2 linked regions of the Methylorubrum populi genome follow. The protein of the gene in region 1 interacts with the protein of each later gene in a pairwise test. Links are inferred from orthologs where the notes say so. Each region holds a gene or a part of one and is shown on either strand. Other genes may lie near its edges.

Evidence for each region.
Region 2: the proteins of grpE (region 1) and MPPM_RS19290 interact in binary tests that used the Escherichia coli proteins (3 or more experiments, as listed by UniProt). The link is inferred for Methylorubrum populi from one-to-one orthologs.

Annotation. Positions count from the first base shown.
Region 1 is NZ_AP014809.1:423,982-431,313, reverse strand. The notes cover bases 1-2,749. They hold grpE (nucleotide exchange factor GrpE), read right to left. Parts: upstream 1,802-2,749; coding sequence 1,199-1,801; downstream 1-1,198. Other genes in these bases: MPPM_RS01925 ([protein-PII] uridylyltransferase), read right to left, coding at 1,894-2,749; MPPM_RS01935 (prephenate dehydratase), read left to right, coding at 275-1,132; MPPM_RS01940 (3-deoxy-manno-octulosonate cytidylyltransferase), read left to right, coding at 1-260. Outside these bases: more of MPPM_RS01925, read right to left, coding at 2,750-4,716; MPPM_RS01920 (aliphatic sulfonate ABC transporter substrate-binding protein), read left to right, coding at 4,841-5,815; MPPM_RS01915 (LysE family translocator), read left to right, coding at 5,824-6,456; MPPM_RS01910 (ABC transporter permease), read left to right, coding at 6,517-7,332. UniProt on the Escherichia coli protein: Participates actively in the response to hyperosmotic and heat shock by preventing the aggregation of stress-denatured proteins, in association with DnaK and GrpE. It is the nucleotide exchange factor for DnaK and may function as a thermosensor.
Region 2 is NZ_AP014809.1:4,143,304-4,150,043, reverse strand. What follows is about bases 2,656-5,596. They hold MPPM_RS19290 (Nramp family divalent metal transporter), read right to left. Parts: upstream 4,823-5,596; coding sequence 3,488-4,822; downstream 2,656-3,487. Other genes in these bases: mntR (manganese-binding transcriptional regulator MntR), read left to right, coding at 5,235-5,596; MPPM_RS19295 (LysR family transcriptional regulator), read left to right, coding at 2,656-3,477. Outside these bases: sdhA (succinate dehydrogenase flavoprotein subunit), read right to left, coding at 1-78; sdhD (succinate dehydrogenase, hydrophobic membrane anchor protein), read right to left, coding at 111-530; sdhC (succinate dehydrogenase, cytochrome b556 subunit), read right to left, coding at 542-943; MPPM_RS19300 (SLC13 family permease), read right to left, coding at 1,084-2,409; more of MPPM_RS19295, read left to right, coding at 2,584-2,655; more of mntR, read left to right, coding at 5,597-5,702; MPPM_RS19280 (hypothetical protein), read left to right, coding at 5,746-6,054; MPPM_RS19275 (hypothetical protein), read left to right, coding at 6,213-6,416; MPPM_RS29365 (hypothetical protein), read right to left, coding at 6,461-6,673. UniProt on the Escherichia coli protein: H(+)-stimulated, divalent metal cation uptake system. Involved in manganese and iron uptake. Can also transport cadmium, cobalt, zinc and to a lesser extent nickel and copper. Involved in response to reactive oxygen.

The DNA.
Region 1 (7,332 bases):
CCCGCGCCCGCGCGCCCTGGGGCGACGGGCCGCTGTTCCACCATATCGGCCTCTACGCCTATCGCCGGAAGGCGCTCGCCCGGTTCGTCGCCCTGCCGCAGGGCGAGCTTGAACGGCGCGAGAAGCTCGAGCAACTGCGCGCGCTGGAGGCCGGTATGCGCATCGACGCCATGATCGTCGAGGATCTGCCGCTCGGCGTCGACACCCCGGCCGACCTGGAGCGCGCCCGCACTCTGCTCGCCGTCCGCCGCCTCAACTAAACCACCGAAGCACAATGACCGACCGCACCATTGCCTATCAGGGTGAGCCCGGGGCCAACTCGCACATCATCTGCTCGCAGGCCTATCCCGGCTGGACCGCGCTGCCCTGCGCCACCTTCGAGGACGCCTTCGCCGCGGTGAACGAGGGCAAGGCCGGCCTCGCGATGATCCCGATCGAGAACTCGATCGCCGGCCGGGTCGCCGACATCCATCACCTGATCCCGACCTCGCGGCTGCACATCATCGCCGAGCACTTTCTGCCGATCCACTTCCAGCTCATGGTGCTGCCGGGTGTGGGCGCGGAAGGCCTGACCAGCGTGCACAGCCACGTCCACGCGCTCGGCCAGTGCCGCCGGATCATCCGCCGCCTCGGCCTGAAGGCCGTGGTGGCCGGCGACACCGCCGGTGCCGCTCGCGAGGTGGCGGAGGCGCAGGATCCGACGCGGGCGGCGCTCGCCCCGGCCATGGCGGCGGAGGTCTACGGCCTCGACATCCTCGAGCGCGACGTCGAGGACGAGGCGCACAACACCACCCGCTTCGTGGTGTTCTCGCCCGAACCCGTCGAGATCGAGCCCGGCAACGGCCCGACAGTGACGAGCTTCATCTTCCGGGTCCGCAACATCCCGGCGGCGCTCTACAAGGCGCTCGGCGGCTTCGCGACCAACGGCGTCAACATGTCGAAGCTCGAGAGCTACATGGTCGAGGGTCAGTTCACCGCGACCCAGTTCTATGCCGAGGTCGACGGCCATCCGGAGGATGACGGCCTGCGCCGGGCCCTGGAGGAACTGCGCTACTTCTCGAAGGAACTTCGCATCATCGGCACCTATCCAGCCCATCCGTTCCGCGAGACGACGCGGCAGGCCGCGGAGTAGCGGACGACCACGAAAAAGGCCGGCGCAGGGGCGCCGGCCTTTTCATTGACCGATCTATCAGAGACGTCACGCCGGATCGGCGGCCTTGTTCGCCTCGGGCTTCGGGCCGCCCTTGGAGACACCGACCAGGGCCGGGCGCAGGGTCCGGTCGCCGATGATGTAGCCGGTCTGGACCACCTGAACGACAGTGCCGTTCGGAACCTCGGTGTTGGGCACCTCGAACATCGCCTGATGCCGGTTCGGATCGAAGCGCTGCCCCTGCGGATCGACCACCTTCACGCCGTGGCGCTCCAGCGTCTTGGCCAGATCCCGTTCGGTCAGCTCGATGCCCTCGATCAGAGCCTTGAAGGCGCCGTCCGCGCTCGCCCGCGCATCGGCCGGCACGCTTTCGAGCGCGCGGCGGATATTGTCGGCGGCGTTGAGCATGTCGCGGGCGAAGCTCGTCACCGCGTAGGTGCGGGCATCCGCGACCTCGCGCTCGGTGCGGCGGCGCAGGTTCTCCATCTCGGCCAGCGTGCGCAGCAGCCGGTCCTTGAACTCGTCGCGCTCGGCGATCGCGGCCGCCAGAGCCTCGGCATCCGCACCCGCGGTCGAGGAAGCGGCCTGCGGCGGCACCTCCGCCTCGGCGCCGTTGTGCCGGTCCTGATTCTCCATGTCGTCAGCCATCATCGTGCGATCGATCGGGTCTCGAAGTGTTCCGGGATGCGGCTGATATCATTCGGGCCATCCCCGAAATCAAGCGAAGGCCGCGCTATCGCCCCCTACAACTCCCGCGGCGGGGGCGAATCGACCAGGGCGTCGAGGCCTTCGGCGCGCAGCGCGGCGACGTCGCTGGCGAACACTTCCATTACCGCGGCGCGGATCATCGCGAGCCGGTCGGGCTGCATCACGCGGGTGCCGGTGAGGTCGGTCACGTAGAACACGTCCACCGCCCGCTCGCCGAAAGTCGCCACATGCGCCGAGGTGATGTTGAGGCTCAGGCGGTTCAGCGCCGTCGTCAGTTCGTAAAGCAGGCCCGGCCGGTCGAGGCCGGTGATTTCCACCACGGTCTCGCGGCTCGACAGGGCGTTGTCGATCGACACGTCCGGCGGAACGAGGAAGGTCTTGGGCGGCTGCTTCGGGTGCTTGTCGGCGACGAGTTCGGCGATCTTGATCTCGCCCTTGAGCGCCCGCTCGATCGCGGTGGCGATGCGCCCCGCCCGGCGGAGCTCGTCCTCGTCCCGCTCGAAGGCGCGGGAGATGAAGATCGAATCGAGGGCGAAGCCGTCGGTCGTGGTGAAAATCTGCGCATCGACGATGTTGCCGCCCGTGGTCGCGCAGGCGCCCGTGATGATCGCCAGCAGGCGCGGATGGTCCGGCGAGTAGACCGTCAGCTCGGTCACGCCGCGGACAGGATCGGTCTCGTAGGTGGTGGCGCTGGTGCGGCCCTCCTCCATCACGGTACGCAGGAAGCGGGCGTTCTTGTAGTGGCGCGTGCTGTCGACTTTCAGCCAGTACGCTTGGTTGTGGCGCGCGGCGTAGGCATCGAACACCTCCGAATTCCAGTCGGAGAGCTGCTCGCGCAGGGCCATCTGGATCAGCCGCACCCGGTCGGTGCGGGCGATCTCCGAGTGGCCGCCGGAGAGCACGACCTCGGTCTCGTCGTAGAGGGTGCGCAGCAGCGTGCCCTTCCAGGCCGTCCACACGCCGGGGCCGACCGCCTTGATGTCGGCGACGGTGAGGATCGCGAGCAGCTTCAGCCGCTCCAGGCTCTGCACCTCGCTCGCGAATTTCTCGATGGTCTTATGATCGGAGAGATCACGGCTCTGCGCCGTCATCGACATGAGCAGGTGATGCTCGACCAGCCAGGACACCGTCTCGGTCTCCGCCTGGCTGAGGCCGAAGCGCGGCCCGAGCTTGCGGGCGATGGCCGCGCCGGCGATCGAGTGATCCTCCGGCCGCCCCTTGGCGATGTCGTGCAGCAGGATCGCGACGTAGAGGGCGCGGCGGTTGTGGATCGTGTCGATGAGGCGCGAGGCCAGCGGATGCTCCTCGCGCACGCGGCCGGAATCGATCGCGGCGAGCACGCCGATCGAGCGCAGGAGATGCTCGTCCACCGTGTAGTGATGGTACATGTTGAACTGCATCATCGCGACGATGCGGCCGAATTCCGGAATGAACCGGCCGAGTACGCCGGCCTCGTTCATCGAGCGGAGGATCGTCTCCGGGGCGTTCTTCGAGGTGAGGATGTCGAGGAAGAGCCGGTTGGCTTCCGCGTCCACGCGCACCGCGTGGGTGATCAGGCGGAGCGAGCGGTTGGCCAGCCGCGCCGCATCGGGATGGATCGGCAGGTTGTGCCGGTCGGCCAGCCAGAACAGGCGGATCAGGTTGACCGGATCACGCTCGAACGCGTCCTCGCCGCGAATGTTGACCCTGCCATTGTCGATCCAGAAATCCTCGGCCTCGATCGAGGTCGCGCGGAAGCGGTCGCGAAAGCGGCCGATCCAGCGGTCGAGCACCGGCGTGCGCTTGGCGTGGCGCGCTTCGAGTTCCGCACACACGATCGCGGTCAGGTCGCCGACATCCTTGGCGATGAGGAAGTAGGCTTTCATGAAGCGCTCGACGCCCGAGAGGCCGCCGCGGGCGCCGAAGCCGAGCCGCTCGGCGATCTTGGGCTGAAGCCCGAACGACAGCCGCTCCTCGGCGCGTCCGGTCACGAAATGGATGTGGCAGCGCACGCGCCACAGGAACTCCTCGCAGCGTTCGAAAAGCTTGTACTCGTCCGGCGTGAACAGCCCGGCATGGACCAGCTCGACCTGATCGCGCACGCGGTAGGTGTATTTCGCGATCCAGAACAGGGTGTTGAGGTCGCGCAGACCGCCCTTGCCGTCCTTGACGTTGGGCTCGACGAGGTAGCGCGACGCGCCGGCCTTGGCGACGCGGGCGTCGCGCTCGCGCAGCTTGGCATCCACGAACTCGGAAGCCGAGCCGATCACAAGTTCCGTATCGAAGCGCGTGACCAGCTCCTCGAACAGGTGGCGTGAACCGAACAGGAAGCGGGATTCGAGCAGGGCGGTGCGGATCGTCATGTCCGCGCGGCCCTCGCGCAGGCACTCCTCCACCGAGCGCGTCGCGTGGCCGACCTTCAGCTTCAGGTCCCAGAGCACGTAGAGCATCGCCTCGACGACGCTCTCCGACCATGCCGTCTGCTTGTAGGGCAGCAGGAATAGCAGATCGATGTCCGAGCCCGGCGCCATCGTGCCCCGCCCGTAGCCGCCGGTGGCGATGATCGCCAGCTGCTCGCCCGTGGATGGATTGTCGTTGGGATAGAGACGCCAGACCACGGCATCGTAGATTGCCCGCACCACCGCGTCGGTGAGGCGGCTCAGCCGCTGCGCGCAGGCGATCCCGTCCCGCTCCTTCAACAGGAGACGCTCGGCCTCCCGGTGCCCGGCCTCGATCACCTTGCGCAACTCGGGCACGAGAAGCCCGCGCAGCTTGGTGGGTTCGCGCGCCTCGCGGTCGAGGGAGGCGACGACTTTTTCGAGGACGGGAACGGGGTCGAACATGGCCGTTCCGTTAGCATGTAAAGCGGGCTGCGGCATCGGCCGGTTGCAGCCGACCCGGCTGTTCTCTTCGGCGAATTTTTTGTTTGACGAAACGAACGTGACTGTTTTAGCCATCGGAAGGATCCAGGCAGCAAGCCGGACCGACGAGGGAGCCAGCCATATGATCCGACGCCGCCACGTCCTGTCCGCTTTCGTCGGATTCCTCGGGCTGCTGACGGCCGGTTCGGACCTGCGCGCGGCCGACGTCTCGGAGATCCGGCTCGACTGGGCGACCTATAACCCGGTCAGCCTCGTCCTGAAGGAGAAGGGGTTCCTGGAGGAGGCGCTGAAAGCCCGCGGCATCAAGGTGCGATGGGTCCAGTCGCTCGGCTCCAACAAGGCGCTCGAATTCCTCAACGGCAGCGCCATCGATTTCGGCTCCTCCGCCGGCGCAGCGGCGCTTCTGGCGCGCATCAACGGCAATCCGGTCAAGGTCGTCTACGCCTATTCCCGGCCGGAATGGACCGCGCTGGTCACGCGCAAGGAGACCGGGATCACCAAGCCCGCCGACCTCAAGGGCAAGCGCATCGCGGTCACCCGCGGCACCGATCCGCACATCTTCCTCATCCGCGCGCTTCAGAGCGCCGGGCTGACCGAGAAGGACGCCAAGCTCGTTCTGCTCCAGCACGCCGACGGACGCACGGCGCTCGACCGCGGCGACGTCGATGCCTGGGCCGGTCTCGACCCGATGATGGCCGCTGCCGAGATCGAGAGCGACGACGTGCTGTTCTATCGGGACGCTGCCGCCAACACCTGGGGCGTGCTCGACGTGCGCGAGGACTTCGCCAAGGCGCATCCCGACCTCGTCAAGGTCGTGATCGCCGCCTACGAGCAGGCCCGCGCCTATGCCCTCGCCAACCCGGAAGCCCTGAAGAGCGCACTCGTCTCCGCCACCAAGCTGCCCGAGGCGGTGATCGCCAAGCAGATCGAGCGCACGGATCTGAGCCAGCCCGCTATCGGCCCGGCCCAGGCCGAGAGCATCCGCGCCGCCGGCCTCGCGCTGCAGCAGGCGGGCGTCATTCCCGCTTCCACCGACGTGGCGGCGGCGGTGGACGGCCTGATCGATCCGCAGTTCAACCCGGCACCGGGCCGCTGAGGCGGCCGATGCCGGACGCCGCGCACCTCGCCGCCTTCGCCCTCGTCTCCCTCGGGATGGTGCTGACGCCCGGCCCGAACATGGCCTACCTCGTCTCGCGCACGGTGGCGCAGGGACGGGCGGCCGGGCTGGTATCGCTGACGGGCGTGGCGGCGGGCTTCCTCGTCTACCTGCTCTGCGCGGCCTTCGGCATCACCGCCCTCCTCGTGGCGGTGCCCTTCGCCTACGACGCCCTGCGCCTGGCCGGCGCCGCCTATCTCCTCTTCCTGGCATGGCAGGCGCTGAGGCCGAACGGGCACTCGCCCTTCGATACGCGCCCGCTGCCGCCCGACGGGCCTGGGCGGCTCTTCGCCATGGGCTTCCTGACGAACCTGCTGAATCCGAAGATCGCGGTAATGTACCTCTCTCTGCTGCCGCAATTCATCGAGCCGGCGGCCGGCGCCGTGCTGACCCAGTCCCTCGCCCTCGGCCTCGTCCAGATCGCGGTGAGCCTGGCGGTGAATGCGGCGATCGTACTGGCGGCCGGTTCCGTCGCCGCCTTCCTCGCCGAACGGCCCGTCTGGCGCCGCGCGCAGCGCTGGTTCATGGGGACCGTGCTGGCGGCGCTTGCTGTCCGCGCGGCGACCGATGCGCGTGGCTGAACCGCCGGTTCGGGGGGACTTTTCCGAGAACACGATGCAGATCCGGCGCGACCCTTCCGCATGAGCGTCACCTCCGTCCTCTCCGAAGACGCCGAGGCGAAGGCCGCTCCCGCGCGTCGGACCACCGGTCTCGGCGGCGGCGCGAGGCTGGCGCTCGGCCTGCTGCTGCCGCTCGCCCTCGCGCTCGGCTGGGAGATCGCCGTCGCGACGGGGCTCGCCTCCGGGCGCCTGCTGCCGCCGCCGAGCCGGATCGGCGCCGCGCTCTGGGCTCTCGCCGCCTCGGGCGAACTCTGGACCCATGTCGAGGCGACCCTGATCCGCGTCGGCCTCGGCTTCGCCTTCGGGGCGGGCGCCGGCATCCTCGCGGGCGCGCTCACCGCGACGCTGCCGTTCTTGCGCTGGCTGGTCGATCCGAGCCTCCAGGCCCTGCGTGCCGTGCCCTCTCTCGCCTGGGTGCCGCTGTTCATCCTCTGGTTCGGCATCCTGGAGACCCCGAAGGTCGCCCTGATCGCCGTCGGCGTGTTCTTCCCCGTCTATATCGGCGTGGCCGGCGCGATCGCCTCGGTCGATCGCAAGCTGGTGGAGGTGGGCCGCATCTTCCGCCTGTCGAAGCTGGCGCTGGCCCGGCGTATCCTCCTGCCCGCCGTGCTGCCGGCGACCCTGACGGCGCTCCGCACCGGGCTCGGACTCGGCTTCCTGTTCGTGGTGGCCGCCGAGCTGATGGGCGCCTCCGAGGGGCTCGGCTACCTGCTCCTCGACGGCCAGCAATTCAGCAAGCCCGACCAGATCTTGGCGGCGATCATCAGCTTCGCCGTCGTCGGCAAGGCGGCCGATGCCGTGCTCGTCGCGCTCACCAGCCCGCTGGCGCGCTGGCAG
Region 2 (6,740 bases), 3.7 Mb from region 1 along the record:
GCCGACGATCACCACGTCGAAGGTGTGGTCGATGATGGAATAGGCGGGTGCGCCGCCGCTCGTTCCGTTGGAAGCCATGAGCGATGAATCCTCGGTTTCCGTGCCGGCGATCAGGCGAGGCCGCCCAGGCTCACGCGGATGATCGCGTAGAGGCAGGCGGCGGCCACCGCGACCGCGTAGAAGGTGTTGGCGATGAGCGCCGCGAACTTGAGGCCGTGGCTGTGCACGTAGTCCTCGATCACGGTCTGCATCCCGAGACGCATGTGGATCGTCACCGACACCACGGCGAGGATCAGGATGATTGCAACGAGCGGGTGCGACACCAGCGCGACCGCCTGCGGATAGGTCCGCCCGGCCATCAGCGCGATGATCACGACGAAGGCGAGCATCAGCAGCGCGTTCGAGGCGCCGGTCAGGCGCTGCAGCCAGAAATGGCCGGCGCCGTGGCCCGAAGCGCCAAGGCCCTTCACCCGGGCGCGGGGCGTGCGCATCGAGAGCGCGGTGTTCTGGCGGTTGTCGACCTGGGACATGGGTGAGCCTCTCAGCGCACGAGCAGGGCGACCGCCCAGATCACGACGGTCAGGGTGATGGAGCCGATCAGCGTCGCGCGGGCGAGCCCGAGGCGCCGGTCACGGTCGAAGCCGTAGCCGGCATCCCAGATGAAGTGGCGGAGGCCGCCGAGCATGTGGTGCATCAGCACCCAGGTGTAGGCGAACAGGATGGCGCGCCCGATCAGCGAGCCGAAGAACCACGCCACCGTATCGTAGGCGCGCGGACCGGAGGCGAGCGCTACCAGCCAGACCGCGACGAGGAAGGTGCCGCCGTAGAGCGCCGTGCCGGTGATGCGGTGGAACACCGACATCGCCATGGTCCAGGTCCAGCGGTAGATCTGGAGATGGGGCGAGAGCGGCTGGGCGACCGTGGGTCTGACGGTAGGGTTCATCGCGGCTCACGATCCTCGCGTCGAAGACTGGATAAATTCCAGGGAAGGGTTAGGGCGGCGGGCTCCAGCCGGCAATGGCGGTGCTGCAGTGCAGCATTGGTCAAGCTGACGATCGCGCGGATCTGTCTCACGGGCTCTCCTCACGCGAGCCGCCCGATCAACCGAAACCAGAGATAGGCGAGCGGGGTCGCGACGAGGAGCGACGCGACGCCCGTGGCGAGTGTCAGCTTCGTCGCGTCGGCGAGCGACAGGCGTCCGAGATCCATCGTCATGATGATGGGCGGCGCCTGATAGGGCAGGAACAGGGTCGAGTAGCCGACGACCTGCACCATCAGCACGCTCATGAGATCGAAGCCGCTGGCGCGGGAAAACTCCTCCGCCAGCGCCGTATAGAGGGCGGGCGCGCCGTTGGCGGTGGCGGTGAACAGGAAGCCGATCGACAGGCCGGTGAGCGTCGCGAAGTTCTTGGCTGGCGCGCCGGGCTCCAGCGGGGCGACCGAGAGGAGCGCGTGGCCGAGATCGGCGCCGAGCCCGGTCTCGTTGACTACCGCCGTCAGCCCGAACAGGGCGGCGACGTAGAAGCAGGTCCGCAGCGGGATCTCACCGAAACTCTGGGACGACAGGACGCCGATGCGCGGCAGCAGGCAGATCACCGCCGCGGCGAGGCCGATCCAGGCGGGCGGGATGCCGTGCCAGCCGTCGGTGAGCCAGAGCGCCAGCATCACCGCGAGGATCACCGAGAGGCGCCGCTCTGCGCCCGAGGGCGGCGGCAGCGGGGCCAGCTCGGGCCGCTTCCCGTCGAGACGGTCGGGGAAGATCAGCACCGTGCAGGCGACGAGGATCGCGCCCTTCACGAAGCCCAGAACGGGGGCGTGCAGAAAGAGATAGGGCAGATAGTTGAGATGGATCCCGAACAGCGTCTCGGCGGTGCCGGCCATGACGAGGTTCGGCACGTTGGCGGGCAGGATCGCCGCCGAGAGCATCGGCGTCGCCACGCCGAAGGCGAGCAAGGCCCCCGTCCGGCCCGGACGCCCGGCCTCCAGCCCGAAGGCGTCGCAGAGCGCGATCACCACCGGCACCATCAGGGCGATGCGCCCGAGATTGGACGGCATCACGAAGGCGAGGGCGAAGGAGAAGGCGACGAGCCCAGCGACGAAGCCGGGATAGGAGGCCGGCAGCCGGACGGCCAGCGCGCGCGCCAGCCGGTCGCCCAGGCCGGTGCGGTTCATGGCGAGCCCGACCACCATGCCCCCCGTCACCAGCCAGAAGGCGGAGGAGGCAAATCCCGAAAAGACCGTCTGCGCCGGCGCGAGCTTGAGCAGCATGGCGAGCGCGAAGAACATCAGCGCCGTGACGATCTCGGCGACGAGGCCGGTCGCCCACAGCCCCATGCACAGCACGAGCAGGCCCCCGGCCGCGACGACCGTGCCCTGTCCCCCGATGATGCTGGCGGCTGCGGCTCCCATGGGCGCGCTTCAAACGCGAATTGGAACGGTTCGCAATTCGGCTTTGGTGGTGGGTGCCTTCGCCGTTGGCGAAGGCTGGTGCCGTGCTCACGAGGGCGTGATAGGCTGTGCGGCCGGCTCTGGCTCCACGGCGCGCGAAAGCACGTACCTGAGGTTCGAAATCGGGCTCACCCCATGATGCGCTTCGATCTCGTCGATCTGAACCTGTTCCGCCACATCGTCGAGGCGGGCTCGATCACCCACGGGGCGGAGCGGGCGAACCTTGCGCTCGCCGCCGCCTCGGCAAGGGTGCGGGCAATGGAGGAGTCGCTCGGCGCCGCGCTGCTGCTGCGCGGGCGCCAGGGGGTGACGCCGACGCCCGCCGGCCGCGCCCTGCTGGCCCATGCCCGCGAGATTCTGGGCCAGATCGAGCGGCTTCAGGGCGACCTGTCCGTGTTTGCCGGCGGCGCCGTCGGGCAGATCCGGGTCCTGTCGAACACCAACGCGCTCACCGAATTCCTGCCCGAGGCGCTCTCCGCCTATCTGGCGCTCCACACCGGGATCAGCGTCGATATCGAGGAGCGCACCTCCGACGAGATCGTCGGCATGGTGGCCGATGGGGCGGCCGATCTCGGCATCGTCGCGGGCACCGTCGATACCGGCACGCTCCAGACCTTCCCCTTCCGCCACGACCGCTTCGTCGTGGTGGTCGCGACCGGCCACGCGCTGGCCCGCCGCAAGAGCGTCGGCTTCGCCGAGGTGCTGGAGCACGACCTCGTCGGCCTCGACCGGCCAAGCGCGCTGACCCGCTTCCTCGCCGAGAAGGCCTCCCGCATCGGCCGGCCGATGCGGCTGCGGGTGCAGCTGCGCAGCTTCGACGCGGTCTGCCGCCTCGTGGAGTGCGGCGTCGGCCTCGGCATCGTGCCGGAGACCACGGCGCGGCGGGCATGGCGGACGATGGCGATCGCCCTCGTGCCGCTGGAAGATTCTTGGGCCGCACGCGACCTCAAGCTCTGCCTGCGCGATCTCGCGGGCCTGCCGCCCTTCGCGCAGGATTTCGTGACGCATCTGCGCGCCGCCGAGGCATGAGGCGCGGCCGTCAGGCGCCGGTGAGCGTGTCGATCAACAGCTTCACGTTCAGGGTCACGATGATGGCGGCGATCACCCAGGACAGCCCCTTCAGCCAGCCCGGGATCACGAAGGCGCCCATCAGCCGCCGGTCCGAGACGAAGTGCACCAGCGGGATCACTGCGAAGGGCAGCTGCATCGAGAGCACGACCTGGCTCAGCACGAGGAGCCGGGCCGTGCCCTGCTCGCCGTAGAGGGCGGTGACGATCACCACCGGCACGATGGCGATGCCCCGCGTCACCAGCCGCCGGGCGAAGGGCGGCAGGCGCAGCCGCAGGAAGCCCTCCATCACGATCTGGCCGGCGAGCGTCGCCGTCACCGTCGAGTTGAGGCCCGACGCCAGCAGCGCCACGGCGAACAGGGTCGAGGCGAGGCCGACGCCGAGCAGCGGCGAGAGCAGCTCGTAGGCCTGCTCGATCTCCTCGACATCGGTGCGCCCGCCCGCGTGGAACACGGACGCGGCCATGATCAGGATCGCGGCGTTGACGAACAGCGCCAGCATCAGCGCCACGGTTGAATCGGTGACGGCGAAGCGCAGCGCCTCGCGGCGGCCCTCGTCGGTGCGGGGATAGGCCCGCGTCTGCACGATCGAGGAGTGGAGGTAGAGGTTGTGCGGCATCACGGTGGCGCCGATGATGCCGATGGCGATGTAGAGCGCGGCCGGGTTGGTCACGATCTCCCGCGAGGGCACGAAGCCGCCGAGCACCGCCTGGATCGGCGGCGCGGCCATCGCGATCTGCAGGCCGAAGCAGACGAAGATGATCGTCAGGAGGCCGATCACGAAGGCCTCCAGCGCCCGGAATCCCCGGCGCAGGAGCAGCAGCACCACGAACACGTCGAGCGCGGTGATGATGGCGCCCAGCGTCAGCGGGATGCCGAACAGCAGCTTGAGGGCGATCGCCGTGCCGATCACCTCGGCGAGGTCGCAGGCGATGATCGCCGCCTCGCAGATCAGCCACAGGGCGATGCTGACGGGCCGCGAGGTGCGCTCGCGGCAGGCCTGGGCGAGGTCGAGGCCGGTGGCGATGCCGAGCCGTGCGGCGAGTGCCTGCAGCACGATCGCCATCAGGTTCGAGAGCAGGATGACGGAGAGCAGGGTGTAGCCGAACTGGGCGCCGCCGGCGATGTCGGTGGCCCAGTTGCCCGGGTCCATGTAGCCGACCGAGATCATGTAGCCTGGCCCGAGGAAGGCGAAGAGCCGCCACAGCCAGGATCCGCCCGCCCGCACCGGCACGCTGGCGTTGAGCGCGCCGAGGCTCGGCTCCGCGGAGGCTTGTCCGGGCGGGGCCGGCCGAACCTGATCCATCACCGCTTCCATTCGCATCGAGGTGCCCGTTTCCCCCGGCTCCGGTCCGCCGCTCCCCCAGGAGGGCCGACGGGACGGCGCGGCGCGGGAGGTGCGCCCGCTCCCCCGCGCCGGTCGGGACGATACAGTCTTATAGCTTTAGCTATAAAGCTGTGCCGAAGCTGTGATCAAGAGGATCCGGGACCGGGTTCCCGCGCGCGGTGCGCATAGGTTAAACAGGTCGCCACGAACGACCCGCGACACCCGGCGGATCGCCCGCCGGCGCCGCAGCGTGATCCGTGGCGCGTCGCCCGTGCGGCGCGTGTTTCGTGAACCATGTCGATCAGGTGGGGCGCGGGCCAGCCGGGCCGCGCCCGGGAACGGAGGAGCCCGCCGCCTCATGCAGGACGCGTCGCGAGATATGGGGCGAGAGATGAGGCAGAAGCCGGCACCGGAATCGCACCGTGCGGGCGCGGACGCGCCGCTCGTCGATGCGGAGGTCCATGTCGAGAGCTTCCGTCAGGCCCGCGAGGCGCGCCGTCTCGAACTCGTGGAGGATTACGTCGAGCTGATCGCCGACCTGATCGGCGATGGTGGCGAGGCGCGGCAGGTCGACATCGCCGCCCGCCTCGGCGTGGCCCAGCCGACGGTCGCCAAGATGCTCAAGCGCCTCGCCGAGGACGGCCTCGTGCAGCAGCGGCCCTATCGCGGCGTGTTTCTCACCGCGGCCGGGCAGGCCCTGGCCGAGCAGTCGCGGGAGCGTCACCGCATCGTCGAGCGCTTCCTGCGCGCCGTGGGCGTCAGTGCCGAGACGGCGCGGCGCGACGCGGAGGGCATCGAGCACCATGTGAGCGCCGAGACGCTGGAGGCGTTCCGCCGCTTCGCCGACGCGAAGTCGTGAGCGGCGATTCCGACCGCAGGCGCGTTCCGAGGACCCGATACCGATGGACCAGACCCAGCAACTCGCCGCGCTCGCCGCCGTCAGTGCGCGCCACGATGCGGCGGTGACGAACCTCGCCGAGGGGCTCGCCGAACTCGGCGCCAAGCAGGTGGCCCACCAGATGGCGGTGGGCTTCCTGGCAAGCGTGCTGCGTTCGATCGATTCCGACCATTACGACGAGCGCCTCGAGGGCTACCTCGCCATGCTGCGTGACGTGCTGTTCCGAGACGATCCGGACGCGGCGCTCGCCAAGACCGTTCTGGAGACGATCGAGCGCTCCCTGCGCCCCTCGCAGGCCGAGGACGAGGCTTGAGGGACGAGGCCTGAAGGCCGCCCGTCCGCTGCCCGTCCGCCGCGGGCCCGGGGAGGCGCCCGAGGATCGGCGGCAGGCAGCCGGCCGCAAGCAAATGTGAGCCGTTCACGGTGCCGCCGCGCCTTGGTGGAGGTCGAGGGGCATGGCACGATGTCCGGATGCCTGACCGGAACGACCACCCCTACTCCATCGACGTGCGCCCGTGCTGGCGGCGTCCCGGTCGCTTCGTCTGCTCCATCGTCGAGAAGGGCGCGCCCCGGCGCTACGGCCCGCAGAGCTACGGAACCTTCGACGAGGCTCGCCGCGCCGCCCAGGCGCGGCTGCGCCAACTCGTATTCGAGTGGCAGCTCGTCGGCTCCTGATCCCGCCGCCGCACAGACGGGCCGGACGGCCCGAACTTGCGGGGTCAGACCTGGTCGGCGTCGGCGGTCTGGGCGTACTGAACCAGGGCGGCCATCTGGGCCGGCGCCCGGAACACCCGTCCGTCGGTGGTCTCCACGTAGACGTCCGAGGCGCCCATGCTTGCGAAGGTCATGGCCCGCTCGGCGGCCCTCGCTCCGAGCGCGTGCGGCTCCCTCGAAGGGCCTGAAGGCGCGGTCCAATGAACGGTATAGTGCATGGCGTTCTCCTGTTGGGGCTCTCAGCATAGGGCAGCCGGCCGCCGATCGCGAGGGGCCGCCGGAGGT